One region of the Pseudomonas sp. PDNC002 genome, then DNA from elsewhere that is predicted to be linked to it. Evidence: predicted binding sites of a transcription regulator. Region 1 holds the regulator's gene; the other holds the start of a gene.
The links. Region 1 encodes FliA, which starts transcription of late flagellar genes. Its sites were predicted from a motif close to CTAAAGTTTNNNNNNNNNNNGCCGNTAA; they were not measured.
Positions count from the first base shown of each region.

Region 2: a site for FliA is predicted at 9,825-9,852, ahead of JVX91_RS11255 (methyl-accepting chemotaxis protein). Genes of this name have one in related genera too.

Region 1 is NZ_CP070356.1:3,068,833-3,084,210, forward strand. Features, by position in the region: gene flhB (flagellar biosynthesis protein FlhB) at 1-659, shown strand, start outside; gene JVX91_RS14145 (hypothetical protein) at 748-1,179, shown strand; gene JVX91_RS14150 (TPM domain-containing protein) at 1,179-2,465, shown strand; gene flhA (flagellar biosynthesis protein FlhA) at 2,607-4,727, shown strand; gene flhF (flagellar biosynthesis protein FlhF) at 4,743-6,053, shown strand; gene fleN (flagellar synthesis regulator FleN) at 6,219-7,046, shown strand; gene fliA (RNA polymerase sigma factor FliA) at 7,043-7,792, shown strand; gene JVX91_RS14175 (chemotaxis response regulator CheY) at 7,992-8,366, shown strand; gene JVX91_RS14180 (protein phosphatase CheZ) at 8,386-9,168, shown strand; gene JVX91_RS14185 (chemotaxis protein CheA) at 9,201-11,426, shown strand; gene JVX91_RS14190 (chemotaxis response regulator protein-glutamate methylesterase) at 11,489-12,601, shown strand; gene JVX91_RS14195 (flagellar motor protein) at 12,601-13,341, shown strand; gene motD (flagellar motor protein MotD) at 13,356-14,240, shown strand; gene JVX91_RS14205 (ParA family protein) at 14,293-15,081, shown strand; gene JVX91_RS14210 (CheW domain-containing protein) at 15,194-15,378, shown strand, end outside.
Region 2 is NZ_CP070356.1:2,413,156-2,428,533, forward strand. Features, by position in the region: fluoride riboswitch at 48-110, shown strand; gene crcB (fluoride efflux transporter CrcB) at 174-557, shown strand; gene JVX91_RS11215 (DUF190 domain-containing protein) at 624-944, shown strand; gene JVX91_RS11220 (response regulator transcription factor) at 1,085-1,768, shown strand; gene JVX91_RS11225 (HAMP domain-containing sensor histidine kinase) at 1,758-3,032, shown strand; gene JVX91_RS11230 (class I SAM-dependent methyltransferase) at 3,115-3,786, shown strand; gene JVX91_RS11235 (lipopolysaccharide kinase InaA family protein) at 3,790-4,494, shown strand; gene JVX91_RS11240 (hypothetical protein) at 4,491-4,724, shown strand; gene pncB (nicotinate phosphoribosyltransferase) at 4,816-6,015, shown strand; gene JVX91_RS11250 (helicase HerA-like domain-containing protein) at 6,094-7,575, shown strand; gene JVX91_RS11255 (methyl-accepting chemotaxis protein) at 7,729-9,618, opposite strand; gene JVX91_RS11260 (methyl-accepting chemotaxis protein) at 10,065-11,960, opposite strand; gene JVX91_RS11265 (Flp family type IVb pilin) at 12,084-12,281, opposite strand; gene JVX91_RS11270 (Flp family type IVb pilin) at 12,365-12,571, opposite strand; gene cpaB (Flp pilus assembly protein CpaB) at 12,931-13,845, shown strand; gene JVX91_RS11280 (type II and III secretion system protein family protein) at 13,861-15,096, shown strand; gene tadZ (type 4b pilus Flp biogenesis protein TadZ) at 15,162-15,378, shown strand, end outside.

The sequences.
Region 1 (15,378 bases):
TCGCGATCCTTGTGCTCAAGTCCGACCAGGACGATCTGCTGGCGATGTCCCACGAGCCGCTGGAACAGGCCATGATCCACAGCGCCAAGGTGGTGGGTTGGAGCGCCTTCTGGCTGGCCTGTAGCATCATCTTCATCGCCGCCGCGGACGTGCCCTTCCAGCTCTGGGACAACCGCAAGAAGCTGATGATGACCAAGCAGGAGGTCAAGGACGAGTACAAGGACTCCGAGGGCAAGCCGGAGGTCAAGGCCAAGGTCCGCCAGATGCAGCGCGAGATGGCCAACCGGCGGATGATGCAGGCGGTGCCCCAGGCCGACGTGGTCATCACCAACCCGACGCACTTCGCCGTGGCGTTGCAGTACGACGCGGAGAAGGGCGGGGCGCCCAGGCTGCTGGCCAAGGGCAACGACTTCATGGCGCTGAAGATTCGCGAGATCGCCCAGGAGCACAAGGTCACGGTGCTCGAATCGCCGGCGCTGGCGCGGGCGGTGTACTACTCCACCGAGCTGGACCACGAGATTCCTGCCGGCCTCTACCTGGCTGTCGCCCAGGTGCTGGCCTATGTCTACCAGCTCAAGCAGTACCGCGCCGGCAAGGGCAAGCGCCCCGGCCCGATGCCGGACCTGCCGATTCCGCCGGACCTGCGTCGCGACGAGTGACGGCATCGGCTGCGCGCAACACCGCGTTGTACTAGCATCGGCACCTTCATCCGGATCGCATCCACGCCAGGAGGCACAGACGATCGTCATGGAAAGCTCCGTCCGCGACCGGCGTATTGCCGCCGTCATTCCCCTCGCCGCGCTGCTGGCGGTCCTCCTGAGCTTCTGGTCGCTGCCCTTCCTGGCGCTGGCCTGGCTGCTGTCGCGTCGCAAGGCGCCAGCGCTGGTTCGCGAAGTGATGCTGCGAGTGATCGATCTGTTCCTTTCGCTGCTGAACCTCGCCCTCGCGGCAGGCCTCGTGTTCGCCGCGCTGGATGTGGTGGCGAGGGACGGCGAGATCGAACGGCTCGCGCTGATCAATCGCCTGCTGCTCTCCTTCCTCTCGGTGGTGCTCGATATCTACGGCGCCGTCAGCCTGGTCTTTTCCAGCGTCCGGGCCTGGCGTGGCCAACTGCATGATCCGAAGCTGTCCATGGGAATCCTTCAGGCCCTGCGCGGGCGCCGGCAGGTGGCCGTCTGATGGGTATCTGGATACGTCATGCCTTCTGCCTGTGGATGCTGCTCGGCGCGGCCCTGATGCCTGCTGCGGCAACCGCTGCGGCGGCCGATGAACCGGTGGCCGCCGTGACGGCTGTCGAAGCGGCGGGGGAGGAGTCTTCACCCGTCGTTCCCGTGCCTCGGCTGGAAAGCCCGGTCACCGACCTCACCGGCACGCTGGACGGCGACTGGATCGCCGCCATGCGCCAGCGCCTGCTGGCGCTGCAGCAGCGCAAGGGGGCGCAGGTCGCCGTGCTGATGGTCCCCAGCACGGGCGAGGACAGCATCGAACAGTTCGCCACCCGAGTCTTCGAACAGTGGCGCCTGGGTCGCCAGGGTGTGGACGACGGCGTGCTGGTGCTGGTGGCGAAGAACGACCGGACGATGCGTATCGAGGTTGGCTACGGCCTGGAAGGCGCGATTCCTGACGTCGTCGCCGGGCGCATCATCCGGGAAAACATGGTTCCGGCCTTTCGCGAGGGCGATTTCGCCGGCGGCATCGAGCAGTCGGTGGACACCCTCGAGCGCCTGATCGATGGCGAAACCCTGCCGGAGGAGCAGCACGAAGGTGGCCTGACGCTCGAGGGCTGGTTGCTGCTGGTCGGGCTGGGTGTCGGCGCGGCGGCGGGCATCGCGTTGCGCCGGCGCTGGTTCAGTGTTCGTGTCGTGCTGCTGGTGTCGGCTGCCGTGGCGCTCCTGCTGGCCTTAAGTTCGGGCTGGAAGACCGCGCCGGTGCTGCTCTTCGTGCTGCTGTTCTGCCTGCTGATCGGCGGCGGTGTGGGGGCCGCGGCTGCCTCCTCGCGCAAGGCGGCCTGGGTGGTCGGCGGCATCATCGGGTATCTCGTGGCGCTGATGGTCACCGCCTCGTTCGTCGACGGTGGCGATGTCGCGCTCTATGGCCTGGCGGCGCCGATTGGCGGGACCGTTGCCCTGGTCTTCCTGTGCCTGCCATTCGTCCTGGCCTACAGCACCTGGAAGCGCAGCCGGCTGGAGTTCTGCATTCGCCTGGCGCTGGCGGGCGGGATCGCCGGGTTCGTCATCCACATCAGTGGCTTCCTGGAGTGGCCCTGGGCGTTTCCCGATTCGCTGGCGCTGATTCCGATGCTGTATTTCCCGATGCTGGTCGGCTTCCTCGCCGGGAACGGTTCGGGCTCGGGGTCCGGCTCGGATTCGAGCTCCGGCGGCGGCAGTTCGTCGTCCAGCGGTGGCGGCAGTTACTCCGGCGGCGGTGGTTCCAGCGGTGGTGGCGGCGCGTCCGGTAGCTGGTAACGCGCGCCGCTCTGCCTCAGGCATTTGCGCTCTTTCGAGAAAGTTGGAACGCTTCCTGCAAAACCTTGTGCGGACGCCACTCTCGGCGTCAAAAGTTTGTTCTGGTGGCCGGTTCGGCCACCTACGCGCAGGGGATATCGGGTGGATCGTACGCAACTGATCGGCACTGTTCGCAGCAATCTGGTAGGGCTCAGCCGGGGCAACCTCGGCGTGCCGCTGCTGTTGCTCGCCATGCTGGCGATGATGACCCTGCCCATTCCGCCGTTCCTGCTGGATGTGCTGTTCACCTTCAACATCGCCCTGTCCATCGTCGTCCTGCTGGTCAGCGTGTACGCCCTGCGCCCGCTGGACTTCGCCGTGTTCCCGACCATCCTGCTGGTCGCCACCTTGCTGCGCCTGGCGCTGAACGTCGCCTCCACCCGCGTCGTGCTGCTCCACGGCCACGATGGCCACGCCGCCGCGGGCAAGGTGATCCAGGCCTTCGGCGAGGTGGTGATCGGCGGTAACTACGTCGTCGGTATCGTGGTCTTCGCGATCCTCATGATCATCAACTTCGTGGTGGTCACCAAGGGTGCCGGGCGTATCTCCGAGGTGAGCGCGCGTTTCACCCTTGACGCCATGCCCGGCAAGCAGATGGCCATCGACGCCGACCTCAACGCCGGCCTGATCGAGCAGGCGGAAGCCAAGAAGCGCCGTTCCGAAGTGGCCCAGGAGGCCGACTTCTACGGCTCCATGGACGGTGCCAGCAAATTCGTCCGCGGTGACGCCGTCGCCGGCCTGCTGATCCTCTTCATCAACCTCATCGGTGGCGTGGCCATCGGCGTGATCCAGCACTCGATGAGCTTCGGCGATGCCGGCAAGGTCTACGCCCTGCTGACCATCGGTGACGGCCTGGTGGCGCAATTGCCGTCGCTGCTGCTGTCCACCGCCGCCGCGATCATGGTGACCCGCGTATCCAGCTCCGAGGACATGGGCGCCCAGGTCAACCGCCAGATGTTCGCCTCGCCCAAGGCGCTGGCGATCTCCGCCGCCATCCTGATCGCCATGGGTCTGGTGCCCGGCATGCCGCACGTGTCCTTCGTCGGTCTCGGCGCCCTGGCCGCCGGCGGCGCCTGGATGATCTGGAACCGTCAGCGCAAGGCCACCCAGCAGGCCGAGCAACAGACCCAGCAACAGGAACTGCTGCCGGCCGAGCGCCCCGAGCAGTCCAAAGAGCTGGGCTGGGACGACGTGACCCCGGTGGACATGGTTGGCCTGGAAGTGGGCTACCGGCTGATTCCGCTGGTGGACCGCAACCAGGGCGGCCAACTGCTGGCGCGGATCAAGGGCGTGCGCAAGAAGCTGTCCCAGGACCTGGGTTTCCTGATGCCGTCGGTGCACATTCGCGACAACCTCGATTTGCTGCCCAACGCCTATCGCTTGACGCTCATGGGCGTCAGCGTCGCCGAGGCGGAGATCTACCCGGACCGCGACCTGGCGATCAACCCCGGCCAGGTGTTCGGCACGCTCAACGGCATTCCCGGCAAGGACCCGGCATTCGGCCTGGAAGCCGTCTGGATCGAAGCCTCGCAGCGCGACCAGGCGCAGTCGCTGGGCTACACCGTGGTCGATGCCAGCACCGTGGTCGCCACCCACCTGAACCAGGTGCTGCACAAGCATGCCCACGAGCTGCTCGGTCACGAGGAAGTCCAGCAACTGATGCAGCTGCTGGCCAAGACCTCGCCCAAGCTCGCCGAAGAGCTGGTGCCGGGGCTGATTTCCCTGTCGACCCTGCTCAAGGTGCTGCAGGCGCTGCTGCAGGAGCAGGTGCCGGTACGCGATATCCGCACCATCGCCGAAGCCATCGCCAACGTGGCGGTGAAGAGTCAAGATCCCGCCGCGATGGTGGCGGCGGTTCGTGTCTCGCTGGCCCGCGCAATCGTGCAAACCATTGTGGGACTAGAGCCGGAGCTGCCTGTCATCACGCTGGAACCCAGGTTGGAACAGATATTGCTCAATAGTCTTCAGAAGGCCGGACAAGGCTCCGAAGACGGCATGTTGCTGGAGCCCGGAATGGCAGAGAAGCTGCAACGCTCGATGGTCGATGCGGCGCAGCGTCAGGAGATGCTCGGCAAGCCGGCGATCCTGCTGGTGGCAGGTCCCATCCGCGCGATGATGTCGCGATTCGCCCGGATGGCGGTTCCCACCATGCATGTGCTGGCTTACCAGGAAATCCCGGATAACAAACAAGTCACGATTGTCGCCACTGTTGGGCAGAACTGATTGAGGTCCAAGGCCATGCAGGTAAAACGCTTCTTCGCCGCTGATATGCGTCAGGCCATGAAACTGGTCCGTGACGAGCTGGGCCCGGATGCCTCGATCATCGGCAGCCGCCGTGTCGCTGGCGGCGTGGAGCTGACCGCGGCGCTGGACTACCAGGCACCGGTGGCGGCGAGCAAGCCGAACCCGGCGCTGGAGGCCGAGCTGCGCAAGACCCAGGCGAAGATCGCCCAGGCCAAGGCTGACTTGTCCGCTCCGACCCGTATGGCCGAAGGCGTGCGCAAGGACCGTCAAATGTACGGCAACGAAGCGCCGCGCCGCAGCGCCGCCGAGACCCTGGCCGAAGCCATGGCTGCCCCGACCGCTCCGTCTGCCGCCTCCGTCGGCCAGCAGGCGCTGGAAGCCATGCGCTTCGAGCTCAACGGCCTGCGTGAACTGATCGAAGTGCAGCTTGGCTCTATTGCTTGGAACCAGCTGCAGAACCAGCGTCCGAAACAGGCCAACCTGTGGCGTCGCCTGCAGCGCATGGGCCTGCCGGCCGACCTGTCGCGCAACCTGCTGGAGCGCGTGGCCTCCATCGCCGATCCGAAGCAGGCCTGGCGCATGCTGCTGGCGCACCTGGCACGCTCGATCAACACCCCGGAAACCGATCTGCTGGAGCAGGGCGGCGTGATCGCCCTGGTCGGCCCGGCCGGCATGGGCAAGACCACCACCCTGGCCAAGCTGGCTGCCCGCTATGTGCTGAAGTACGGCGCACAGAGCATCGCCCTGGTGTCGATGGACAGCTTCCGCATCGGCGCGCAGGAGCAGATCAAGACCCTGGGTCGCATCCTCAATGTGCCGGTGACCCTGGTCGATCCGGGCCAGTCGCTGATCCAGGCCATGGGGCCGCTGGCGCGCAAGCGCCTGGTGCTGATCGATACCGCCGGCCTGCCCGTCAACGATCCGGCGCTGCGCATGCAGCTCGAAGCGCTGTCGGCGCAGAGCCTGAACGTGAAGAACTATCTGGTGCTGGCCGCGACCAGCCAGAGCCAGGTGCTCAAGTCCGCCTGGCAGAACTATCGGTCCTGTGGCCTGGCCGGGTGCATCCTGACCAAGCTGGACGAAGCGGGAAGCCTCGGCGAAGCTCTGGCTCTGGCTATAAGCCAGCATCTCCCGGTAGCCTATCTGGCCGACGGGCCGAAGATTCCGGATGACCTGCATGTGGCGCGTGCGCACCAGTTGGTCAGCCGCGCGGTGAGCCTGCAAGCGCCGGACGAACCGAGCGAGGACGCCATGGCCGACATGTTCGCCGGCCTTTACCAGCAGCCGGTGCGTCGCGCCAGCTGAGAATTGTGAAGCCCCAGGTGGGGTAGTGGGGCGGCCGACTGGGTTGCCCAAGCGATGCGGATGCTCTGCAAGATGATCCGCGAGCGCCGGCGGCGGGGAGCACCGCAACCGGATTAGCCGAAGCGTCTGATGCGCGACGGTCGAACGACGAGACAAGGTATTGATATGGGCATGCATCCCGTTCAGGTAATCGCAGTCACCGGTGGCAAGGGTGGCGTCGGCAAGACCAACGTGTCGGTGAATCTGTCGCTGGCGCTGGCCGATCTGGGCCGTCGCGTCATGCTGCTGGATGCCGACCTGGGCCTGGCCAACGTCGACGTGCTGCTGGGCCTGTCGCCCAAGCGCACGCTGGCCGATGTGATCGAAGGCGAATGCGATCTGCGCGACGTGATCCTCCAGGGTCCCGGCGGCATCCGCATCGTCCCGGCGGCCTCGGGCACCCAGAGCATGGTGCACCTCACGCCGATGCAGCATGCCGGCCTGATCCAGGCCTTCAGCGACATCAGCGACAACATCGACGTGCTGGTGGTGGACACCGCCGCCGGCATCGGCGACTCGGTGGTGAGCTTCGTCCGCGCGGCCCAGGAAGTGCTGCTGGTCGTCTGCGATGAACCCACCTCCATCACCGATGCCTATGCTTTGATCAAGCTGCTCAACCGTGACTACGGCATGACCCGCTTCCGCGTGCTGGCGAACATGGCCCACAGCCCCCAGGAGGGCCGTAACCTGTTCGCCAAGCTGACCAAGGTCACCGACCGATTCCTCGATGTGGCGCTGCAGTATGTCGGCGCCATTCCCTACGACGAATCGGTGCGCAAGGCGGTGCAGAAGCAGCGTTCGGTGTACGAGGCGTTCCCGCGCAGCAAGGCTTCCCTGGCCTTCCGTGCGGTGGCGCAGAAGGTCGACAGCTGGCCGCTGCCGGCCAACCCACGAGGGCACCTGGAGTTCTTCGTCGAGCGCCTGGTGCAACATCCCACGGGTTCGGCCGTATGACCGCGGCCTCCGGAGCGCGTATGTACAGCAAGGCGCAGGCGCACAACGCCCAGGAACTGCTGATCCAGAAGCACGCACCGCTGGTCAAGCGCATCGCCTACCACCTGCTGGGCCGCCTGCCGGCCAGCGTGCAGGTGGAGGACCTGATGCAGGCCGGCATGATCGGCCTGCTGGAGGCGGCGAAGAAGTACGACGCGGGCAAGGGCGCCAGCTTCGAGACCTACGCCGGCATCCGCATCCGCGGCGCCATGCTCGACGAGGTGCGCAAGGGCGACTGGGCCCCGCGTTCGGTGCACCGCAACACCCGCATGGTCAGCGACGCCATCCGTGCCGTCGAGGCGCGAACCGGACGTGACGCTAAAGATCAGGAAGTTGCTGCCGAACTCAATATGAGCCTCGAAGAGTATTACGGCATCCTCAGCGACACCCAGGGCAGCCGGTTGTACAGCTTCGACGACATGCTGCAGGACGGCGAACAGGGTGGCGGCCTTGCCGAAGACGCTTCGCACCACGAGAACGAGCCTTCCCACGGTCTGGAAGACGAACGCTTCCAGAGCGCGCTGGCCGACGCCATCTCCAAGCTGCCCGAGCGCGAGCGCCTGGTGCTGGCGCTGTACTACGACGAGGAACTCAACCTCAAGGAGATCGGCGAAGTGCTGGGCGTCAGCGAATCCCGCGTCAGCCAGTTGCACAGCCAGTGCGCCGCGCGCCTGCGCTCGCGTCTGGCGGAGTGGCGCGCTCGCTGAGCATCGGGTAGTTTCGCGGCAGCTTCATCCGAGTGAAGAGGCTGAAGGGAATTTCCTTGGGAAAAACCGCAGGTTAGGAATTTTCAGGGTGACGTTTCCTTGACGTCCCCCGCAACAGTGAGCGCACGACGCTCAATGAATTGACGGCACGCCCGGCAGGGCGCGTTTGGTATCGATGGAGGCAGGCTTGGACAAGAACATGAAAATTCTCATCGTGGACGACTTTTCCACGATGAGGCGCATCATCAAGAACCTCCTGCGGGACCTGGGGTTCACCAACACCGCAGAGGCCGACGACGGCACCACTGCGCTGCCGATGCTGCATAGCGGCAACTTCGACTTCCTCGTTACCGACTGGAACATGCCCGGCATGACCGGCATCGACCTGCTTCGTGCGGTCCGTGCCGACGAGCGCCTCAAGCACCTGCCGGTGCTGATGGTGACCGCCGAAGCCAAGCGCGACCAGATCATCGAAGCGGCCCAGGCCGGGGTCAACGGCTATGTGGTCAAGCCTTTCACCGCTCAGGTGTTGAAAGAAAAGATCGAGAAGATTTTCGAGCGGGTCGGCAGCTGAGGCTGACCAAGAGGGCGTCATGGATTTCAACGAATCCGCGGGTGACTTCGAGTCGACCCTGAAAAAACACGCGCGCGAATTGGTCGACTGCCTCGAACGCGGCGACGTTCAGACTGCCGTGCAGCTGATCTCCGAGCTCAACCAGGCGCGTGATCGCGGGCTCTACCAAGAGGTGGGCAAGCTCACCCGCGAGCTGCACAACGCCATCGTCAACTTCCAGATCGATCCCAACTCCCGGCACGCCGAGGAGATGTCGCAGATCGCCGATGCCACCGACCGCCTGTCCTACGTGGTGACGATGACCGAGAAAGCGGCCAATCGCACCATGGACCTGGTGGAAGAGTGCACCCCGGTGGTCATGCACATCGAGACCCAGGCCAAGGAGCTGCAGGAAGACTGGTCGCGCTTCATGCGCCGCGAGCTGGGCCCCGAGGCCTTCCGCGACCTGGCCAAGCGCGTCGAGCAGTTCCTCTATATCAGCGCCCAGGACAGCCGCAAGCTCTCCGCCCACCTGAACGACATCCTGCTGGCGCAGGACTTCCAGGACCTCACCGGGCAGGTGATCAAACGCGTCACCAAGCTGGTGACCGAGGTCGAGTCGAATCTGGTCAAGCTGGTCTGGATGGCGGGGCAGGTCGATCGTTACGCCGGCATCGAGCATGACCACGACGGCATGCGCGACGCGGTGGAAAAAGAAAGATCGTCCAAGGGTGAAGGTCCGCAGATTGCTGCCGATACAAGAAAGGACGTCGTGTCCGGTCAGGACGATGTCGACGATCTGTTGTCCAGCCTTGGTTTTTAAGCGTCCGCTGACGCTGTAGAGGGAGCACCCGAATGAGCTTCGACGCCGATGACGAAATCCTCCAGGACTTCCTGGTGGAGGCCGGCGAGATTCTCGAGCTACTGTCCGAGCAACTGGTCGAGCTGGAAAGCCGCCCGGAAGACATGGACCTGCTCAATGCCATCTTCCGTGGGTTCCACACCGTCAAGGGTGGGGCGGGCTTCCTCCAGCTGAACGCGCTGGTCGAGTGCTGCCACATCGCCGAGAACGTGTTCGACATGCTGCGCAAGGGCGAACGCCGCGTGGATGCCGAGCTGATGGACGTGATGCTGCAGGCGCTGGATACCGTCAACGTCATGTTCCAGCAGGTGCGTGACGCGGAAGAGCCGACTCCCGCCACGCCCGAGCTGCTCGCCGCCCTGTCGCGCCTGGCCGATCCGAACGCCGCCCCGGCCGAAGCTCCCGCTCCGGCACCGGTAGTGGCCGAGCCCGAGCCTGTGCAGGCGGCTGCCCCGGCAGCCTACGGCGACATCACCGACGCCGAGTTCGAGCAACTGATGGATGCTCTCGAGCCCACCGCTGATGCGCCTGCCGCGCCGGTCGGTGCGGGTGGTGACGACATCACCGACGACGAATTCGAAGCACTGCTCGATCAATTGCACGGCAAGGGCCAGTTCAGCGCTGCCGCCAAGGAACCCGCTCAGGCGGCTCCGGCGCCGGTGGCCGAAACCCCGGCCGCCAGTGGTGGCGACGAGATCAGCGACGACGAGTTCGAAGCGCTGCTCGACCAGTTGCATGGCAAAGGCCAGTTCACTGGCGCGAAGGAAGAGACGCCCGCCGCTCCCGTTGAGGCTGCTGCCGAGAAGAAAGCCGAGGAAGCTCCGGCTGCCGGCGGTGACGACAACATCACCGACGACGAATTCGAGAAGCTGCTCGACGAGCTGCATGGCAAGGGCCAGTTCACCGGCGCGAAGGAAGAGCCGGTCGTGGCTGCCAAGCCCGCCGCCGCAGCGCCTGCGCCCAAGCCTGCCGCCGCTCCGGCGCCGGCCGCTGCCGCCAAACCTGCTCCGGCCAAGCCTGCCGCTGCCGCCGCGGAGAAGCCTTCCAACGAAGCGGAAACCACCGTGCGCGTGGACACCGCCCGCCTGGACGAGATCATGAACATGGTCGGCGAACTGGTGCTGGTGCGTAACCGCCTGGTGCGCCTGGGCCTGAACAGCGGCGACGAGGCGATGGCCAAGGCCGTTTCCAACCTCGACGTGGTCACCGCCGACCTGCAGTCGTCGGTCATGAAGACCCGCATGCAGCCGATCAAGAAAGTCTTCGGCCGTTTCCCGCGGCAGGTCCGCGACCTGGCGCGCAACCTGAAGAAAGAGATCAACCTCGAGCTGATCGGCGAAGAAACCGACCTGGACAAGAACCTGGTCGAAGCCCTGGCTGACCCGCTGGTGCACCTGGTGCGCAACGCGGTCGACCACGGCATCGAAGGCCCCGACGAGCGCGAAGCCGCCGGCAAGTCCCGCTCGGGCAAGGTGGTGCTGTCCGCCGAGCAGGAAGGCGACCACATCCTGCTGTCGATCTCCGACGACGGCAAAGGCATGGACCCGGATGTGCTGCGCGCCAAGGCCGTGGAGAAGGGCCTGCTGGACAAGGACGCGGCCGATCGCCTGTCCGAGTCCGACTGCTACAACCTGATCTTCGCGCCGGGCTTCTCGACCAAGACCGAGATTTCCGACGTCTCCGGCCGCGGTGTCGGCATGGACGTGGTGAAGACCAAGATTTCCCAGCTCAACGGCATCATCAACATCTACTCGACCAAGGGCCAGGGCTCGAAGATCGTCATCAAGGTCCCGCTGACCCTGGCGATCATGCCGACCCTGATGGTGATGCTGGGCAACCAGGCCTTCGCCTTCCCGCTGGTCAACGTCAACGAGATCTTCCACCTCGACCTGTCGAACACCAACGTGGTCGATGGCCAGGAAGTGGTGATCGTTCGCGACAAGGCCCTGCCGTTGTTCTACCTCAAGCGCTGGCTGGTGCCGGGCGCGCAGCATGACGAGCCGGGCGAGGGCCACGTGGTGATCCTCTCCGTGGGCACCCAGCGCATCGGCTTCGTGGTCGACCAACTGGTGGGCCAGGAAGAGGTGGTGATCAAGCCGCTGGGCAAGATGCTGCAAGGCACGCCGGGCATGGCCGGAGCGACCATCACCGGGGACGGGCGCATCGCGCTGATCCTCGACGTGCCGAGCATGCTCAAGCGCTACGCCCGTCGTATCTGACCGCCGTGCGCGAGCCGCGAGGCCCGCGCCCGTGATGGAAGAAGTTTTTTTCAGGAGTGTCTATGGCTGTCAAAGTCCTGGTGGTGGACGATTCGGGGTTCTTCCGCCGCCGCGTCTCGGAGATTCTTTCGGCTGATCCGCAGATCCAGGTGGTCGGCACGGCCACCAATGGCCGCGAGGCGATCGATCAGGCGCTGGCGCTCAAGCCCGACGTGATCACCATGGACTACGAGATGCCGCTGATGGACGGCATTACCGCCGTGCGGACCATCATGCAGCGTTGCCCGACGCCGGTCCTGATGTTCTCCTCGCTGACCCACGAGGGCGCGCGGGTGACCCTGGACGCGCTGGATGCCGGCGCGGTCGATTATCTGCCGAAGAATTTCGAGGACATCTCGCGCAACCCGGACAAGGTCCGCCAGTTGCTGTGCGAGAAGGTCCACACCATCGCCAAGAGCAATCGCCGCTTCGCTGCCTACTCTTCGTATTCCGCGAGCCCGTCGGCACCGGCTTCGACTCCCGCCGCCAGCACCGCGCGCCAGGCTGCACCCGCTTCGTCGGGCGCCAGCCATGCGCCGGCGGCTCCGGCGCCTTCCGCCGCCCCAAAGCGTAAGCCCTACCGGCTGGTGGCCATCGGCACTTCGACCGGTGGGCCGGTGGCGCTGCAGCGGGTCCTGACCCAGCTGCCTGCCAACTTCCCCGCGCCGCTGGTGCTGATCCAGCACATGCCGGCGGCCTTCACCAAGGCCTTCGCCGAGCGCCTGGACAAGCTCTGCAAGATCACCGTCAAGGAAGCCGAGGATGGCGACCTGCTGCGCCCCGGCGTGGCCCTGCTGGCCCCCGGCGGCAAGCAGATGATGGTCGACGCGCGCGGTGCCATCCGCATCCTGCCCGGCGACGAGCGCCTGAACTACAAGCCCTGCGTCGACGTGACCTTTGGCTCCGCCTCCAAGGCCTATGGCGACAAGGTGCTGGCGGTGGTCCTCACCGGCATGGGCGCCGACGGCCGCGAAGGCGCGCGCATGCTCAAGCAGGGCGGCGCCCAGGTGTGGGCCCAGGACGAAGCCAGCTGCGTCATCTACGGCATGCCCATGGCCATTGCCAAGGCCGGCCTGGCCGATGCGGTGTACAGCCTGGATGACATCGGCCGGCACCTGACCGAGGCCTGCGGCTGATGGATGTCCTCAGCCTGGTCGGCCTGATCCTCGCGCTGGTTGCCATCATCGGTGGCAACTTCCTCGAGGGCGGGCACATCGGCGCGCTGGCCAACGGTCCGGCGGCGCTCATCGTGGTCGGCGGCACGCTGGCCACCGCGCTGCTGCAGACGCCGGTTTCCGTGCTCAAGCGGGCGGTGACCATGCTGCGCTGGGTGGTCCTGCCACCGAAGGTCGACCTGGTCGGCGGCATCACCCGTGTGGTCGGCTGGAGCATGACCGCGCGCAAGGAAGGCCTGCTGGGCCTTGAGACCGTCGCCGATGCCGAGCGCGATCCCTATGCGCGCAAGGGCCTGCAACTACTGGTCGACGGCACTGAGCCAGAAGCTATCCGCAGCATCCTCGAAGTCGACCTGTTCAACCAGGAAAGCCGCGACCTCGCGGCGGCCAAGGTCTTTGAAAGCATGGGCGGCTACTCGCCGACCATCGGCATCATCGGCGCGGTGATGGGCCTGATCCACGTCATGGGCAACCTTGCCGATCCCAGCCAGTTGGGCAACGGCATCGCCGTCGCCTTCGTCGCCACCATCTACGGCGTCGGCCTGGCCAACCTGCTGTTGCTGCCGGTCGGCAACAAGCTCAAGAGCATCGTGCTGCGCCAGTCCTGCTACCGGGAAATGCTGATGGAAGGCCTGCTGTCCATCGCCGAGGGTGAGAACCCGCGCTCCATCGAGCTGAAGCTGCAAGGCTTCGTCGGCTGAAGGGGAGAGCGAAGATGCCTCGCCGCAGACGCCATGAGGAACACGAGAATCACGAACGCTGGCTGGTGTCCTACGCGGACTTCATCACCCTGCTGTTCGCCTTCTTCGTGGTGATGTACTCGATCTCCTCGATCAACGAGGGCAAGTACAAGATCCTCTCGGAAACCCTGACCGGCGTGTTCAACCAGCCGGACCGCTCGATCCGCCCGATTCCCGTCGGCGAGGAGCGCCCGCGCACCCAGCAGCCGGACCAGTCGCTGACCGAACCGCAGGACGACGGCCAGGCCCAGGGCAATCCGGATTCCCTGCAGCAGATCACCGACAGCGTGCGCCAGGCGTTCGGCGACCTGATCTCCACCGATCAGCTGTCTGTGCGCGGCAACGAGTTCTGGATCGAGATCACCCTCAATTCCAGCCTGCTGTTCCCCAGCGGCGACGCGATCCCCAACGACGCCGCCTTCGAAATCATCGAGAAGGTCGCCAGGATTCTGGCGCCTTACCGCAACCCGGTGCACGTCGAAGGCTTCACCGACAACGTGCCAATCCATAATTCGCAGTACCCGACCAACTGGGAACTGTCGGCGGCGCGCGCGGCCAGCATCGTGCGCATGCTCGCCCAGGACGGACTCGACGCCGGTCGGCTGGCGGCGGTGGGCTATGGCGAATTCCAGCCGGTGGCGGACAATGCCACGGCGGATGGCCGCGCACGCAACCGCCGGGTGGTGCTGGTGATTTCCCGCAACCTGGAGGTGCGCCGCAGCATCAGCGGTGTCGGCAGCGGCAAGGCGCAGCCCGATCCGGCCTTGCGACATGCTGGCACGCAATCTGCACCAGTGGTTGCCAGCGAGGCGCCCGCCAGTGGCGCCGTCAATTCTTCGTCATCGGCCACAGGGCAATGAGAACCATGACTACGATCCTGAGCCGATGCTGTGCCACCGGGGAGCGCGCACTATGAAAGTCTGGGCGGTAGCCAACCAGAAAGGTGGCGTCGGCAAGACCACTTCCTCCATTGCACTGGCGGGCCTGCTGGCCGACGCCGGCAAGCGCGTGCTGATCGTCGATCTCGATCCCCATGGCTCGATGACCAGCTATTTCGGCCACGACCCCGACAGCCTGGAACACAGCGTCTTCGACCTGTTCCTGCACCAGGGCAACGTGCCGGAAGGACTGCCGGCCTCGCTGCTGCTGCCCACCAGCCACGAGAACATCCGCCTGCTGCCGTCGAGCACCGCGCTGGCCACTCTGGAGCGCCAGTCGCCCGGGCAGAACGGCCTGGGCCTGGTGATCGCCAAGAGCCTGGCGCAGCTGTGGAACGAGTTCGATCACGCGATCATCGACAGCCCGCCGCTGCTGGGCGTGCTGATGGTCAACGCCATGGCGGCCAGCCAGCACCTGGTGATCCCGGTGCAGACCGAGTTCCTCGCCCTCAAGGGGCTGGAGCGCATGGTCAACACGCTGAAAATGGTCAACCGCTCGCGCAAGCAGGCGCTGCCGTTCACCATCGTGCCGACCCTGTTCGATCGCCGTACCCAGGCATCCCTGGGGACTCTGCGGGTACTGCGCGACACCTACCCGGACACCCTCTGGCAAGCCTTCATACCCGTGGATACCAAGCTGCGCGACGCCAGCCGACTGGGCATGGTGCCGTCGCGCAACGACGGCAACAGCCGCGGCGTGATCGCCTACCGTGCGCTGCTCAAGCATCTGCTGGCCCATGTGCCGGCGAGCCAGGTAGCCTGAGCATGATGTCGTCGAGGGCGGTGGGTCCGAACAAAAGAATCCGACGGACAGGTTCAAGTCCCAGGGTCCAGCTGCCGATAGGTTGGACAGTCACCTTGCGCGGTCAACAATCATGAGTCGTTCCGCTACTGCCACGCGCCCCCAGCTTGCGCTGCAGTCCTACCTGGACTCGCTGCTGCAGGAGGCCACGTTCGAAGACCTCGCGCCGGAACCGGAGGTGCAGGCCCTTGCGCCGGCGCCTGTCGTGCTGGTCGTCAGCACCGTCGCCGAACCGGCGCCAGTGCTTGCCACGCAAAC
Region 2 (15,378 bases), 660 kb from region 1:
AGCCCCGCCTAGGCGGGGCTTTTTCATGGGCGGTGGATATGCCAGACTGCGCCGCAGGAGATGGCATTCCTCCTTCAACCGCCCTTGTGGCTGATGATGCCTACGCATAGACCTGGAAAGGCGCGTAGGCGCTCGCCTGCAGCCTGTCCAACCACCTTCCCCAGGACAGGACCATGTGGAAATCCATTCTCGCCGTCTCCCTCGGAGCCGCTCTCGGCGCACTGCTGCGCTGGGTGCTCGGGCTCAAGCTCAATACTCTCCTGCCTTCGATGCCACCGGGCACCGTGGTCGCCAACCTGATCGGCGGCTACATCATCGGCGCGGCCATCGCTTTCTTCGCCAACACGCCCGGCGTGGCGCCAGAATGGCGGTTGCTGATCATCACCGGCTTCTGCGGCGGACTCACTACCTTCTCCACCTTCTCGGCGGAAGTCGTCGTGCTGCTGCAGCAGGGCCGGCTGGCCTGGGCGATGGGCACCGTGGCCACGCACCTCGCCGGTTCTCTGTTGATGACGCTGGCCGGACTCTGGTCGGTGCACGCGCTGATGGGCCGCTAGGTCCGGGCAGAAGAGGGCCCGTCAGGGCGCAGGCGATCGAAAGGCCGCAGGCCTTTGGAGGACGAGATGAACGGCTATCAGTTGAAGTTCTTCACCCAGCAGGACCGTAAACATGCCGGCCTGCCTCTGGCCCAGTGGCTGTTGGAAGAGGCTCGGCGGCAAGGCGTTCGCGGCGCAACGCTGATGACGGCGAGCGAGGGGTTCGGCAAGACCGGGCGCATTCACTACGCGCATTTCTTCGAGCTGGCCGATCAGCCGCAGGAAGTCACCATGGCCGTGAGCGAAGAGGAGTCCGAACGCATCTTCGGCATCATCCGCCAGGCAGGCGTGAAGCTGTTCTACGTGAAGACGCCGATCGAGTTCGGCGTCACCGGCGAGGACGACTGACCGCCGCCGGGAACCTGCGCTCGGCGTGCCGCGTGTCGGTGCTACTGTCTCAGTGCGAACAAGTGTGAAAAATCCGTCAAAGGCGCTTAAGTTCCATTTAAGCCAGTTAGGCTAGAGTGCTGTTCGCGAAAGGAGAGTACATGCGAATTCTGTTGGTTGAAGACAATCGGGACATCCTGGCCAATATGGCCGACTACCTGGGCCTGAAGGGCTACACGGTGGATTGCGCCCAGGACGGCCTGTCCGGATTGCACCTGGCGGCGACGTCCCATTACGACCTGATCGTACTGGACGTGATGCTGCCGGGACTGGACGGATTCACCCTGTGCCGCCGCCTGCGCGAAGATGCACGCCGCGACACGCCGGTGATCATGCTCACCGCCCGCGACCAACTGGACGACCGCCTGCAGGGCTTCCGCTCCGGCGCCGACGACTACCTTCTGAAACCCTTCGCCCTGTCCGAGCTGGCGGCACGCATCGAAGCCGTGCTGCGCCGCAGCCAGGGCGGCGGTCGGCGCGAATTGCAGGTCGCCGACCTGAGCTACAACCTCGATACCCTCGAGGTGCACCGCGCCGGCAAATCCCTCAAGCTCAACCCCATCGGCCTCAAGCTACTCGCGGTGCTCATGCAGAAGAGCCCCCATGTGGTGCGCCGCGACGTGCTCGAAGAAGCCGTCTGGGGTGACGACTGCCCGGACAGCGACAGCCTGCGCAGCCATGTCCATCAGTTGCGCCAGGTGATCGACAAACCGTTCGAATCCGCCTTGCTGCATACGGTGCACGGCGTCGGCTACAAGCTGGCCGAGGAAGCGCATGGAGTATAAGCAGAGCCTCTCCCGACGGATTGTCTTTGCCTTCGTACTCATGACCGCCGCCGTTGGCGGCCTGTTCTCGGTGGGCATCGTCGGCGTGGTCCACGTGGTCGAGGAGCGCCTGATCTCCCGGGACCTGGGCGGCGAGCTGGACCGCATCCTCAACGAGGACATCGGCACCGGCCAGGCCCCCAAGCTCGACCCGGGCATGCGCTTCTTCATCAGCGATGGCGCGGGCGTCTACGCCATGCCGCCCGCGCTGCGGCGGCTGGATGACGGTTTCCACGAAGTGTTCGATGGCGAGCTGTCATTCCACGCCCTGGTGCGCGATGTCGATGGCCGCCGATTCGTACTGTTGCAGGACCAGAGCGACTTCGAGGCGCGGGAGCAGATCCTCTATGCCGCCGTGGTGACCGGCTACGTGCTCAGCCTGACCCTGGCCGGGCTGCTGGGCTGGCTGCTGTCGCGCAAGGTCATGGAGCCAGTGGCGCGGCTGGCGCGCCAGGTTCGCCACCGCGACCAGTTGCTCGAGCTGGCGCCGCCGATGTCGCCGGATTACGCGAACGACGAAGTGGGCGAGCTGGCGGCGGCCTTCGATTACGCCATGGGTCGCCTGCACGACGTGCTGACCCGGGAGAAGCTGTTCACCAGCGACGTCAGCCATGAGCTGCGCACGCCGTTGATGGTCATCGCCACCAGCTGCGAGCTGCTGGCGGAGGAACCGGGGCTCAGCCCGCGAGCGCGCGCCCAGTTGGCACGTATGAGCAGCGCCTGCGAGGAAATGCGTGACCTGGTGCAGACCTTCCTGTTGCTGGCCCGCGCCCAGCGCAAGGACATGGCCATCGTTTCCCAGGCCGGGCTGCGGCAGATCGGCGACGAACTGGTGGCGCAGTGGCGCGGCATGATCGAGGCGAAAGGCCTGACGCTGGAGTACGACGATCGCGATGCCATGCCCGGTCGATTCAACGCGCCTTTCCTGCGTTCGGTAATGAGCAATTTATTGCGCAATGCCATGCATTACACCGAAACCGGCAGCATCCGCTTACAACTTTCGGCGAGCGGATTCTGGGTCGAAGACACAGGCGCCGGCATTCCCGAAGAGCAACGGGAATTGGTCTTCCAACCGTTCGTGCGCGGCGCAAACCCGCGTGGTGAAGGGCTCGGACTGGGGCTGTCGCTGGTCAAGCGAATCTGCGCCTCCGAAGGCTGGGACGTGACCTTGCGTCCCGTGGAACCCCACGGCTGCCGGTTCGAAGTTCGCCTAGCCATAGTTTGACAATTTCTTCACAAGTGCATGACCCGGCTGTGACAGGCTGGCTCGTATCGTTCGCCCTGATTTCGGGAAAGGTGACAATCCGATGAGTGAAAAGTCCGTTGATCTGGAGTTCTCCCGCAAGTACGACCGCAAGCACGCAGAGCGCTATCTGCGTAAACACCAGGCCGGACTGTCGCGGAAACTTTCCCATTGGCGAGATGTCCAGATAGCCCGCCAGGCGCTCAAGCTTGCCGGTCAGCCCAATCTGGTACTCGACCTGCCCTGCGGTGCCGGGCGCTTCTGGCCCATGCTGGCGGAGAAGGAAAACCGGGTGATCATCGGGGCGGACAATTCCGCCGATATGATCGCCGTGGCCTGTGCCGGTCAACCGAACGAGGTTGTAAAACGCGTTCGACCTTTGCAGACTTCCGCTTTTGCCATTGATCTTCCGGACAATGCCGTCGACAGCATCTTCTCGATGCGCCTGATGCACCACATCGGCGAAGCGGACGATCGACTGACGATGTTGCGCGAGTTCCACCGCGTAACCCGTGATTCGGTGATCCTGTCGCTATGGGTAGATGGCAACTTCAAGTCCTGGAAACGCACGCGTGCCGAGTCGGCTCGCAAGAAACATGCTTACCAGAACCGCTTCGTGATTCCCGCCAAGACCATCGAGGCGGAGTTCCGCGAGGCTGGTTTCAAGGTCCAGGATCACATCGATTTCGTCCCGCTCGTTCATATGTGGCGGGTCTATATTCTGCGCAAGGAGTAATGGATGGCCGCTGATCTGGCATCTCTGCAGCAAATTTCCGGTGAAAACGCTATCGACCGCTGGTTGCAGATTCCCGGCAAATGGGTGGAGGAGCCGAATCGGCGGCGCGGAGGTGAAAGCGGCGTGCAACGCGTGCTGACCTCCGATGGGCGCCTGCTGTACCGCAAGCAGCAGGTCGGTCATATCTATCGCGATCTGCTGCATCCTTTCGGCTACCCCACCGCTATCCGCGAGCGTAATGCGCTCAAGGCCGCCGAGTCGCTGGGCGTGAAGGTGCCGACCGTGGTCTACGCCGGTTGCCGCAAGGTGGACGGTGAGTGGCAGGCACTGCTGGTCACCGAATCGCTGGACGGCTATTCGAGCCTGGAAGACTGCTACGCCCGTGGCGATCACGAGCGCTGGGGCGAAGCCTCCCATCAACGCATTCTGCAACAATACGGTAGTACCCTCGCCAAGCTGAACGCCGGCCATTGGCAACATGGCTGCCTGTATCTCAAGCATGTCTTCGTGCGGGTCGATGGCGACAAGATCGACGTGGCACTGATCGACATGGAGAAAGCACGCCGTCGTTTCAGCGCCAAGCGTGCCGCTCGTCACGATCTTCGCCAGGTCAAACGCCGTTCGTCGTGGACAGAAGCGCAGTGGCAAGCCTTTGTCTATGGTTACCAAGCGGCGTTTGGCAGCGCCATCAAAGGGTTGCAGACATGAAGTTAGAAGTTACGCGAGGTTTGCTCCTCGTCGGTGCGCTCGGCGTGGCGACGTTGGCGGCGGCCGCCTGGCACGAGCCGGGCCCCACCGTCATCACCAGCTCGAGTGGCCTGGACAGTTGTCCGATGCCGGCAAACCTGCGTGCGAAGCAACAGGACATCCGTCCTGACCATGATCTCCTGCTGTTCCTTTTCGGCATGTCCCAGGGCGGCGGAGCAAGTCCGCGCTGATTTCTGCTTCCAATGGAAAACCCCGCCCCGGCGGGGTTTTTTGTGGGCGGCGGGTTTAGACTGCCGGATCAATGCCTGCAACGAGACGAGCATGAGCGACAGCGTATTTTCCCGGCGGATCGTGCAGAACCTGCTGGACACCGATTTCTACAAGCTGAGCATGATGCAGGCGGTGCTGCACAACTATCCCAACGCCGAAGTGGAGTGGGAGTTCCGCTGCCGTAACGAGGAGGACTTGCGCGCTTACCTCGATCCGGTGCGCGAGCAGATCGAGCGCCTGGCGGAGCTTTCGTTCTCGCCCCAGGAGCTGGCCTTCCTCGAACGCATTCCGTTCTTCAAGCCCGACTTCATCCGCTTCCTCGGACTGTTCCGCTTCAATCCCAACTATGTCCAGCTGGGGGTGGAGAACGGTGAGTTCTTCCTGCGCCTGAAAGGCCCGTGGCTGCATGTCATCCTTTTCGAAGTGCCGCTGCTGGCCACCATCAGCGAAGTGCGCAATCGCCACCGCCATCCGGGCACCTCGCTGGCCGCGGTGCGCGACCGTCTGCAGGAGAAGTTCGACTGGCTGCGCCGTGAGGCCAGCGCCGATGAGCTGGCCGGTTTCAAGATGGCCGATTTCGGCACCCGCCGGCGCTTCTCCTACCGCGTGCAGGAAGCGGTGGTGCGCGACCTGCGCGACGGTTTCCCCGGCCACTTCGTCGGCACCAGCAACGTACACCTGGCCCGCGAACTGGGGGTGAAGCCGCTCGGCACCATGGCCCACGAATGGCTGATGGCCCACCAGCAACTCGGCCCGCGCCTGATCGACAGCCAGGCCGCCGCACTGGATGCCTGGGTTCGCGAGTACCGTGGCCAGTTGGGCATCGCCCTGACCGACTGCATCACCATGGATGCCTTCCTGACCGATTTCGACCTGTACTTCGCCAAGCTCTTCGATGGCCTGCGCCACGACTCGGGTGATCCGCTGGAATGGGCGGAAAAGGCTATCCGGCACTATGAGCGCCTGGGCATCGACCCGTTGACCAAGACCCTGGTGTTCTCCGACGGGCTCAACCTGCCACGCGCGCTGGAAATCTTCCGCGCGCTGCGCGAGCGCATCGACATCAGCTTCGGCATCGGCACCCATTTCACCTGCGATGTCCCGGGCGTGCAGCCGATGAACATCGTGCTGAAGATGACCGCCTGCAACGACCATCCGGTGGCGAAGATCTCCGACGCGCCGGGCAAGACCCAGTGCAAGGACGAGAACTTCCTGCGTTATCTCCGGCACGTCTTCAAAGTACCGGGCTAGGTAATTGCGCCGCCCGCCGGGACGCGCCACTCTTGCTGATGCACTCATCGCGACAGGCCCACTGAAGGGGAACAACGGATGTCAGCCACGAACGAACTCATCATCGGCGCCGGTCCGGATGGACAGCCGGTCGGCCAGTCCTGGAAGCTCGCCAACCGCCATGGCCTGATCGCCGGTGCTACCGGCACCGGCAAGACGGTGACGTTGCAGCACCTCGCCGAATCCTTCAGCGATGCCGGTATCGCGGTGTTCGCCGCCGATATCAAGGGCGACCTGTGCGGCATCGCCGCCGCTGGCAACCCGCAGGGCAAGGTGGCCGAGCGTATCGCCAGCATGCCCTGGCTGAACTACAAGCCCCAGGCCTACCCGGTCAGTATCTGGGACGTGGCCGGCAAGACCGGCCACCCGCTGCGCACCACGCTGTCGGAGATGGGCCCGCTGTTGCTTTCCAACCTGCTGGAACTGACCGAGAGCCAGCAGGCGGCGTTGTTCGCCGCGTTCAAGGTGGCGGATCGCGAAGGCCTGCTGCTGCTCGATCTGAAAGACCTCAAGGCGCTGCTCAACCACTTCAAGGAACACCCGGAAGTGCTCGGCGAAGACCGAGCGCTGTTCACGGCCGCCTCGTCCCAGGCACTGTTGCGGCGCCTGGCGCTGCTGGAGCAGCAGGGTGCCGAGGACTTCTTCGGCGAACCGGCGCTGCAACTGGAGGACCTGCTGCGCCCCGAGGCCGATGGTCGCGGGCGCATCCACCTGCTGGATGCCAGCAAGCTGGTGCACGACGCGCCCAAGGTCTACGCCACCTTCCTGCTCTGGCTGCTGGCCGAGCTGTTCGAGCAACTGCCCGAGCGCGGCGATGCCGACAAGCCCATCCTGGCGCTGTTCTTCGACGAGGCGCACCTGCTGTTCAACGGCACGCCCAAGGCGTTGCAGGATCGCCTGGAGCAGGTAGTGCGGCTGATCCGCTCCAAGGGTGTCGGCGTGTATTTCGTCACCCAGTCGCCGGGCGACCTGCCGGACGACGTGCTGGCGCAACTGGGCCTGCGTATCCAGCACGGCCTGCGCGCGTTCACCGCCAAGGAACAGAAGTCCCTGCGTGCGGTCGCCGATGGCTTCCGGCCCAACCCCGCGCTCGACACGCTCAAGGTGCTCGCCGAGCTGGGTATCGGCGAAGCGTTGGTCGGCACCCTGGAAGAGAAGGGCACGCCGGCGATGGTCCAGCGCGTTGCCGTGGCGCCACCGCAGTCGCGCATCGGCCCGCTGACCGATGCCGAGCGCGCGGACGTCATCCGCCGTTCGCCACTGGCGGGCCGTTATGACCAGCCGATCGACCGGGAGTCCGCCTACGAGAAGCTGACCGGCCGCGCTGACGACAAGATGGCGCCGACTCAGGAGAAGGGCGCTGGCACTGGCACCGACTTCGGCGGCATGGCCGGCGAGATTCTGGGCTCGCTGGCCAGCCAGGTCAGCAAGACCGTGGTGCGCCAGGCGGCGAACCAGATCGGCCGGCAGTTGGTGCGCGGGTTGATGGGGGCGCTGTTGGGTGGGAGCAAGCGACGGTAAGGGGGCAGGGCGGGCTTTGCCCGCCTTTCGCGGATAAGATCCGCTCCTACGAAAGAGGGAGACCTGTAGGAGCGGATCTTATCCGCGATCGCGCGCAAAGCGCGCTCCCACAAAAAAGGCGCCCGAAGGCGCCTTTTTCGTTTCCACTGAAAATCAGATGCGGAAACTGTCCACCAGATGGCGCAGGCGGCCGGCCTGGTTCTCCAGGTCGGCGCAGGCGCGCAGGGTGGCCTGCAGGTTTTCCACGCCTTCCTGGTTCAGCGTATTGATCTCGGTGATGTCCATGTTCAGCGAGTCGACCACCGCGGTCTGTTCCTCGGTGGCGGTGGCGACCGACTGGTTCATCGAGTCGATCTCGCCGATACGGTGAGTCACGCTGGCCAGGCGCTCGCCGGCGAGGTTGGCGATCTCCACGCTTTCCAGGCTGTAGCGCTGGCTTTCGGTCATGGTGTCCACGGCCTCGCGGGCACCGACCTGCAGCTCCTCGATCATCTTCTGAATCTGCTGGGCTGACTCCTGCGCGCGGTGGGCGAGGTTGCGCACTTCGTCGGCGACCACCGCGAAGCCACGACCGGCTTCCCCGGCGCGGGCAGCCTCGATGGCGGCGTTCAGGGCCAGCAGGTTGGTCTGCTCGGAGATGCCTTTGATCACTTCGAGAATCTGCCCGATGTTCACCGTGCGGCTGTTCAGCGCCTCGATGTTGGCGCAGGCCGAGCTGATCTTGTCCGACAGCAGGTTCATCGCGCTGATGGTCTGCTCGACGACCTGGCGGCCATCGCCGGCCTGGTGCGAGGCGTCGGTGGCGTGGTGCGAGGCGTCGGCGGCATTACGGGCGATTTCCTGGGCGGCGGCGCCCAGTTCGTTGATCGCCGCGGCGACGCTGTTGGTGCGGTTGGCCTGCTCGTCGGAGTTGCTCATGGACGAGTTGGAGGCATTCACCACCAGCTGCGAGACGTCGTGCAGGCTGCGCGCGGTGGAGGCCACTTCGCGGATCGACTCGTGAATACGCTCGACGAAGCGGTTGAAGGCATTACCGAGCACGCCGAACTCATCATTGCTGGCGACCTTCAGGCGCTTGGTCAGGTCGCCTTCGCCCTGGGCGATGTCTTCCATCGCGCGGCCCATGGTGGTCAGCGGCTGCATCAGCACGCGGATCAGCATGCCCAGCAGGAGCAGGATGGCGACGATGGCGATGGCCGCGGCGACGATGGCCGAGGTGCGGAACTTGCTGAGCATCGAATAGGCGGAGTCCTTGTCGATGGACAGGCCGATGTACCAGTTCACCGACGGCAGGCCCTTCACCTGGGTGAAGCTGAGGATGCGCGTATGCCCGTTCAGTTCGGCTTCGCTGAAGCCGCCGCCGATTTTCGGGGTGTTCTGCGGGTAGACGTCGGACAGGGACTTCATGATGAGGTTCTTGTCCGGGTGAACCAGGATCTTGCCGTCGCTGCTGACCAGGAAGGCGTACCCCATGCCGCTGAAGTTCAGCGAATTGATGATCTGCACCAGGGTCTGCAGGCCGAGGTCGCCGCCGACCACGCCGAGGGTCTTGCCGCCGGCGCGGGCCGGGGTGGCGACGGTCATGATCAACTGCTGCGTGGCGGCGTCGATGTAGGGCTCGGTCAGCGTCGTGCCACCGGCAGCCACGGCGTCCTTGTACCAGGGGCGCGTGCGTGGGTCGTAACCATCGGGCATGGCGCTGTTGGGGCGCATGGTGAACGCGCCGTCTTCCTGGCCCAGGTAGGTGAAGTTGAAGGTGTTGCGCAGGGTGTCCTGCTCCAGCAGCCCGGTGAGGTGTTCCGGGGAGCTGTCGCGGGCGAGGGTCTGGGCGGTGCTTTCGATCAGCAGCAGCCGGCCGCTCAGCCAGTTCTGGATATTGCTGGCGCTCACATCGCCCATCTCCCGCAGGTAATCCTCGAGGTCCTCGCGGATCGCGTTGCGCTGCAGGTAGTCGTTGTAGAGGGTGAAGAGGGCGAATGCCGAGAAAACAACAAGCGAAGCGGCCAGAAGGATCTTATGGCTGAATTTCAGGCTCTTGATCATGCTGCGTCGAGTCCGGAAGTAGTGGGATGCCAGAACGGCGTTGGTGCGGGCGACAGATCCGATGTCGCCGCGGGGCATTCGTCCCCGTGGTGTGAAACGAATGGCGCTTGCTCGGCGGATAGCCGCGCAGGCGTGGCCGGTACTCCCTTGTGCCGGCGGTGACGTTGGCCCGCTTGGGTTATTGGTTCTCGTGGGCCTCACCCTTGCTGTCGGCTCACCCGCTGGAAGCTTGAGGCAGGCGGACGAACGGTAGCGGTTGGGCGCTGGGCGCTCTGGGGTGGGTGTTTCAGTGGTGATACAGGGCGGGCTGTGCCCGCCTTTCGCGGATAAGATCCGCTCCTACGAAAGCGGGAGACCTGTAGGAGCGGATCTTATCCGCGATCGCGCGCGAAGCGCGCTCCCACAAAAAAGGCGCCCGAAGGCGCCTTTTTCGTTTCCACTGAAAATCAGATGCGGAAGCTGTCCACCAGATGACGCAGGCGGCCTGCCTGGTTCTCCAGGTCAGCACAGGCGCGCAGGGTAGCCTGCAGGTTTTCCACGCCTTCCTGGTTCAGGGTGTTGATCTCGGTGATGTCCATGTTCAGCGAGTCGACCACCGCGGTCTGTTCCTCGGTGGCGGTGGCGACCGACTGGTTCATCGAGTCGATCTCGCCGATACGGTGAGTCACGCTGGCCAGGCGCTCGCCAGCACGGTTGGCGATCTCCACGCTTTCCAGGCTGTAGCGCTGGCTTTCGGTCATGGTGTCCACCGCTTCGCGGGCGCCGACCTGCAGCTCTTCGATCATCTTCTGGATTTCCTGCGCGGATTCCTGGGCGCGGTGCGCCAGGTTGCGCACTTCATCCGCGACCACCGCGAAGCCACGACCGGCTTCACCGGCGCGGGCGGCTTCGATGGCGGCGTTCAGGGCCAGCAGGTTGGTCTGCTCGGAGATGCCTTTGATCACCTCCAGAATCTGCCCGATGTTCACCGTGCGGCTGTTCAGTGCCTCGATGTTGGCGCAGGCGGAGCTGATCTTGTCCGACAGCAGGTTCATCGCGCTGATGGTCTGCTCGACGACCTGGCGGCCATCGCCGGCCTGGTGCGAGGCATCGGTGGCGTGGTGCGAGGCGTCGGCGGCGTTACGGGCGATTTCCTGGGCGGCGGCGCCCAGCTCGTTGATCGCCGCAGCGACGCTGTTGGTGCGATTGGCTTGCTCGTCGGAGTTGCTCATGGACGAGTTGGAGGCATTCACCACCAGCTGCGAGACGTCGTGCAGGCTGCGCGCGGTGGAGGCCACTTCGCGGATCGACTCGTGGATACGCTCGACGAAGCGGTTGAAGGCGTTGGCCAGTACGCCGAACTCGTCGTTGCTGGCGACCTGCAGACGCTTGGTCAGATCGCCTTCGCCCTGGGCGATGTCCTGCATGGCACGGCCCATGTCGGTCAGCGGCGCCATCAGCACGCGGATCAGCATGCCCAGCAGGAAGAGGATCGCGACGATGGCGATCACGGTGGCGATGATGGCAGTGTTGCGGAAGTCGCTCAGCATCGCGTAGGCGGAGTCCTTGTTGAGCACCAGGGCGACGTACCAGGTGACTCCCGGCAGGCCTTTCACCGGCGTCATCGAGACCAGTTGCTCTTCACCCTTGATGCTGACTTCCTGCACGCCCGGCTGCACCTTCGGTGCGCCTTGCTGGTAGACCTCGCCGAGGGATTTGAAGATCAGGCTGCTGTCCGGGTGCAGGAGGATCTTGCCGGCATCGCTGACCAGGAAGGCATAGCCGTCGCCGTCGAACTTCAGCGAGTTGATGATCGCGGTGATGGTCTCCAGCTTCATGTCGCCAGCGGCCACACCCACCAGTTGGCCGTTGCGCATGACCGGCATCGACATGGCGAGGATCTGCTCGTTGGTGCCGGCATCCAGGAAGGGCTCGGTGACGATCAGCCGGCCGGCGGCCACGGCATCCTTGTACCAGCCGCGGGTGCGCGGGTCGTAGCCATCGGGCATCGGCGCATAGGGGCGCATGGTGAACACGCCGCTGGCGGCTTCACCCAGGTAGACCGATTCGAAGTTCTTCTGGAACACCGCCTGTTCCAGCACGTGCTGGATGCGCTCGGGCGTCGGCTCGCCGTCTGCCAACTGTGCGGCCTCGGCTTCCACCAACTGGATGCGGCCTTCCAGCCAGCTCTGGATGTTGCTGGCGGTCAGGCTGCCTACTTCGGACAGATAGGATTCGGTGTCGGAGTGGATCGCTTCGCGCTGGCGGAAGTCGTTGAAGAGGATGAAACAGGCGAAGGCGAAGGTGACCACGAGTGAGGCCGCCAGAAGAATCTTCTTGGCGAAGGACAGCGAGCGAAGCATCGGCAAAGCATCCTGCAAGTGAAACAAGGGGTAGGCAGGATGTATCGGCCGTCTACGACGGGACTTTAGGGCGAAAATGCGGAAATGGGCGCGGTGTCGCACCGCGCCCAAAGTGAACCGGAATTACAGGCCCAGTGCGGTCTGCACCTGGCTCATCAACGATCCGATCTTGGTGCCGATGGGAGTGGCAGCGGCAACGATCGCGATGGAGATGAGCCCGGCGATCACCGCGTACTCGATGGCCGTGGCGCCTTCCCGATCGGACAGGAAGGCATGCAGCCGCGAGTAGAGACGTTTCACTGAGTCGATCGTGCGTTCCATGTACGAGCCCTCCGGGCAGGAGACAGCGGCGTCGACGGAGCCGGTTTCCGGGCTCCGCGAACGTTTCGAATCAGGTGGGGGAGTTATGCACCGATGGCGGTCTTGATCGCCGTCATGAGTGCTCCGATACGGGTGCCGATCGGAGTTGCCGCGGTAAGTACCGCGATGGAAATAAGTCCCGCAATAACCGCATATTCGATGGCGGTTGCGCCTTCGCGATCGCGGATAAAAGAATTCACTTTGCTGAGGATATTCTTCGGAAGTTGTTTTACTGAGGTTTTGGATTTCATGGCCGTCGCTCCGTGCACGCCCGACTGCAAACAGGGCGATTGCCCTGACTTCATCGTCAGGCTAGGCGCAGCGTGGCCAAACGCAATTGGTCAAATAGCGCTAATACCAAAGTTATAGTCATGGCGGAGTAGAACTAACTGAGGATTGGAAATTTCCAGTTCGCATTTGACGCTATTACCGCAGCTACTAAATTCTGCTTTGGAACAAGCAGCGTCTGATTATCAGGAAAGATTCTTATCGAACTTTCCTTTGCAGCCGAAATAACAATAAAGGTCCCTGGGACTAACCCGGCAGGCAGCGATTTTCGAGGCGCCCGACCGGTGGGGCAACTTTCCCAATACCGCGCAAGGATGGTGTCATGAATAGCAAGGTGCTGATGGTATTCGCCGGGCTGTTGTTGGTATGCGCAGGGGTAGTGGGTTACCTCGGGCTCAAGGTCGGCAAGCCGGCCGCGCCGGCGGCGGGTGTGGTTCAGGAGGTGGCGCCGGCAGCGGTGGCCGAGGCCGACAAGCTGCAGCGGACCCCGGTGGTCGTGGCGGCGCGTGACCTGCCGGCGCTGGCGGTGATTGGCAAGGACGACCTCGCCGTCGAGCTGCTGCGCACCGCCCCCAGTGGCAGTTTCCCCAAACCTGAAGAGCTGATCGGCCAGCGCGTGTGGGTCGCGGTGCCGGCCGGCAGCATCATTTCCTCCTCCATCACCGAACCGGGCGGCCCGCTGGCGCGGACCATCCGCCCCGACGAACGCGCCATGGCCATCGCCGTAGACGAGGTCATCGGCGGCGGCGGGTTCGTCCTGCCGGGCGATTACGTCGACGTCATGCTCTTCGTCCAGGACCAGCAGACCGGCGAGCGCAATGTCAGCGCCCAGGTCGTGCTGCCCGGCGTCCGCGTGCTCACCTATGGCGAACAGATCGCCGTGGCGAAGGATGGCCAGGCCCGCAACGCCGGCGATCCCAAGGACCAGACGCCGCGCCCGCCGCGCACTGCCGTACTGGCCGTGCCAGCCGAGGCCACGTCGCGCCTGATGCTGGCCAGCCAGGCCGGCTCGTTGCGCCTGGCAGTGCGCAGCAAGGATGAAAAGCTGTACGAGAAGGAGCAGGAAGGACGCTACATCCAGGCCTCCCTGGGGATGAGCGGCAGCCAGCCGATCACCCTCGAACAACTGATCGGCAAGCCCCGCCCGGCACCCGCCACGCGCCAGGTTTCCGCGCCTGCGGTGAGCCAGGGCGTGGTGGTCTATCGCGGTACCGAAGTCACCCGTGAAGCACATTGAGCAAGGAGTGCATCGATGTCCAAGCGCTTCATTCTGTCCCTGACCGCTCTGCTGGCCTGCACCGCTCACTCCGCCGTGCAGGCGGTGCCGAGTGCCTGCGCGGGGCTCGCCGGACAACAGTTGAACCTCGACGTGGAGCAGGGCGCCCAGCGTGACCAGCAGCTCCCGGTACCGATCAAGCGCCTGGCCATCGGCGATCCGAACATCGCCGACGTGCAGGTGCTCGACAAGCGCGACTTCCTCATCACCGGCAAGGCCGAGGGGCTGACCAGCCTGCTGATCTGGACGACTTGCGGCGACCAGCCGATGCGCAGCGTAGTGCGTGTCGGCGCGCGCGCCATCGGTGATGTCGCTGGCGCAGCGGGCGGGCTGGCCGCCGGTCTGCCCAACCAGGTACAGACCGACGTGCGCTTCGTCGAGGTCAGCCGCAGCAAGCTCAAGCAGGCCAGCACCTCGCTGGTGCGCCAGGGTTCCAATACCTTCGTCCTCGGGGCTCCGGGAAGCCTGTCGAATATCGAGGTCAGCCCGCGCGGTGTGCTCGGCGATGCCACCACGACGATGGGCGGCAACGGCTTCAACATCATCTGGGGTGGCGGCAGCAGCAAATGGCTGGGCTTCATCAATGCACTGGAGGGCAGCGGCTTCGCCTACACCCTGGCACGGCCGAGCCTGGTGGCGACCAGCGGGCAGAGCGCGTCGTTCCTGGCGGGCGGCGAGTTCCCGATTCCGGTGCCCAACGGCGATAACGACACCATCACCATCGAGTACAAGGAATTCGGCGTGCGCCTGACCCTCACGCCGACGGTGATGAACGACAAGCGCATCTCCCTGAAGGTGGCGCCGGAAGTCAGCGAACTGGACTTCACCAGCGGCATCCGCACCAACAACATCGCGGTGCCGGCCCTGACCGTACGCCGCACCGATACCAGCGTGATGCTGGCCGACGGCGAGAGCTTCGTGATCAGCGGGCTGATCAGCAGCAACACCATCAGCAACATCGACAAGTTCCCGTTCCTGGGCAACATCCCGGTGCTCGGCGCCTTGTTCCGCTCCTCGAACCTGGACAAGGACGATCGCGAGCTGCTGATGATCGTCACCCCGCATCTGGTCCAGCCGCTGGCCGCCAACGCCGCGCTGCCCACCCTGCCGGGTGAAGGCCTGCGCAATTACGACCCCGGTTTCGGAGAGTTCTACTTCCTGGAAGACGGCCGGTTCGACCGGCGCAAGGCCAGCAGTGGGATGTCGCGCTGATGGATACCTACGAAGCGCTGACCCGCCAGAGAGCGGGCGGTAAACCAAAGGAAGGGAGCACGGGCATGAGTCAGACGTTTGTGGCGCTGGTCCAGCACCCCGGAGAGCAGGAGTGGCTGCAGAGCAGCCTGGCCAGCTGCGGGCAGGTCGTGCTGGCCAACAGCGGTACCCTGGAGGAATTGCTGGCGCTGCTGGACGTCACCGGCGCCACCGTATTGTTCACCAGCCTGAACAAGGCCAACCTGGTGGCGCAGAGCTCGCTCATCGAAGGGTTGGTGTCCG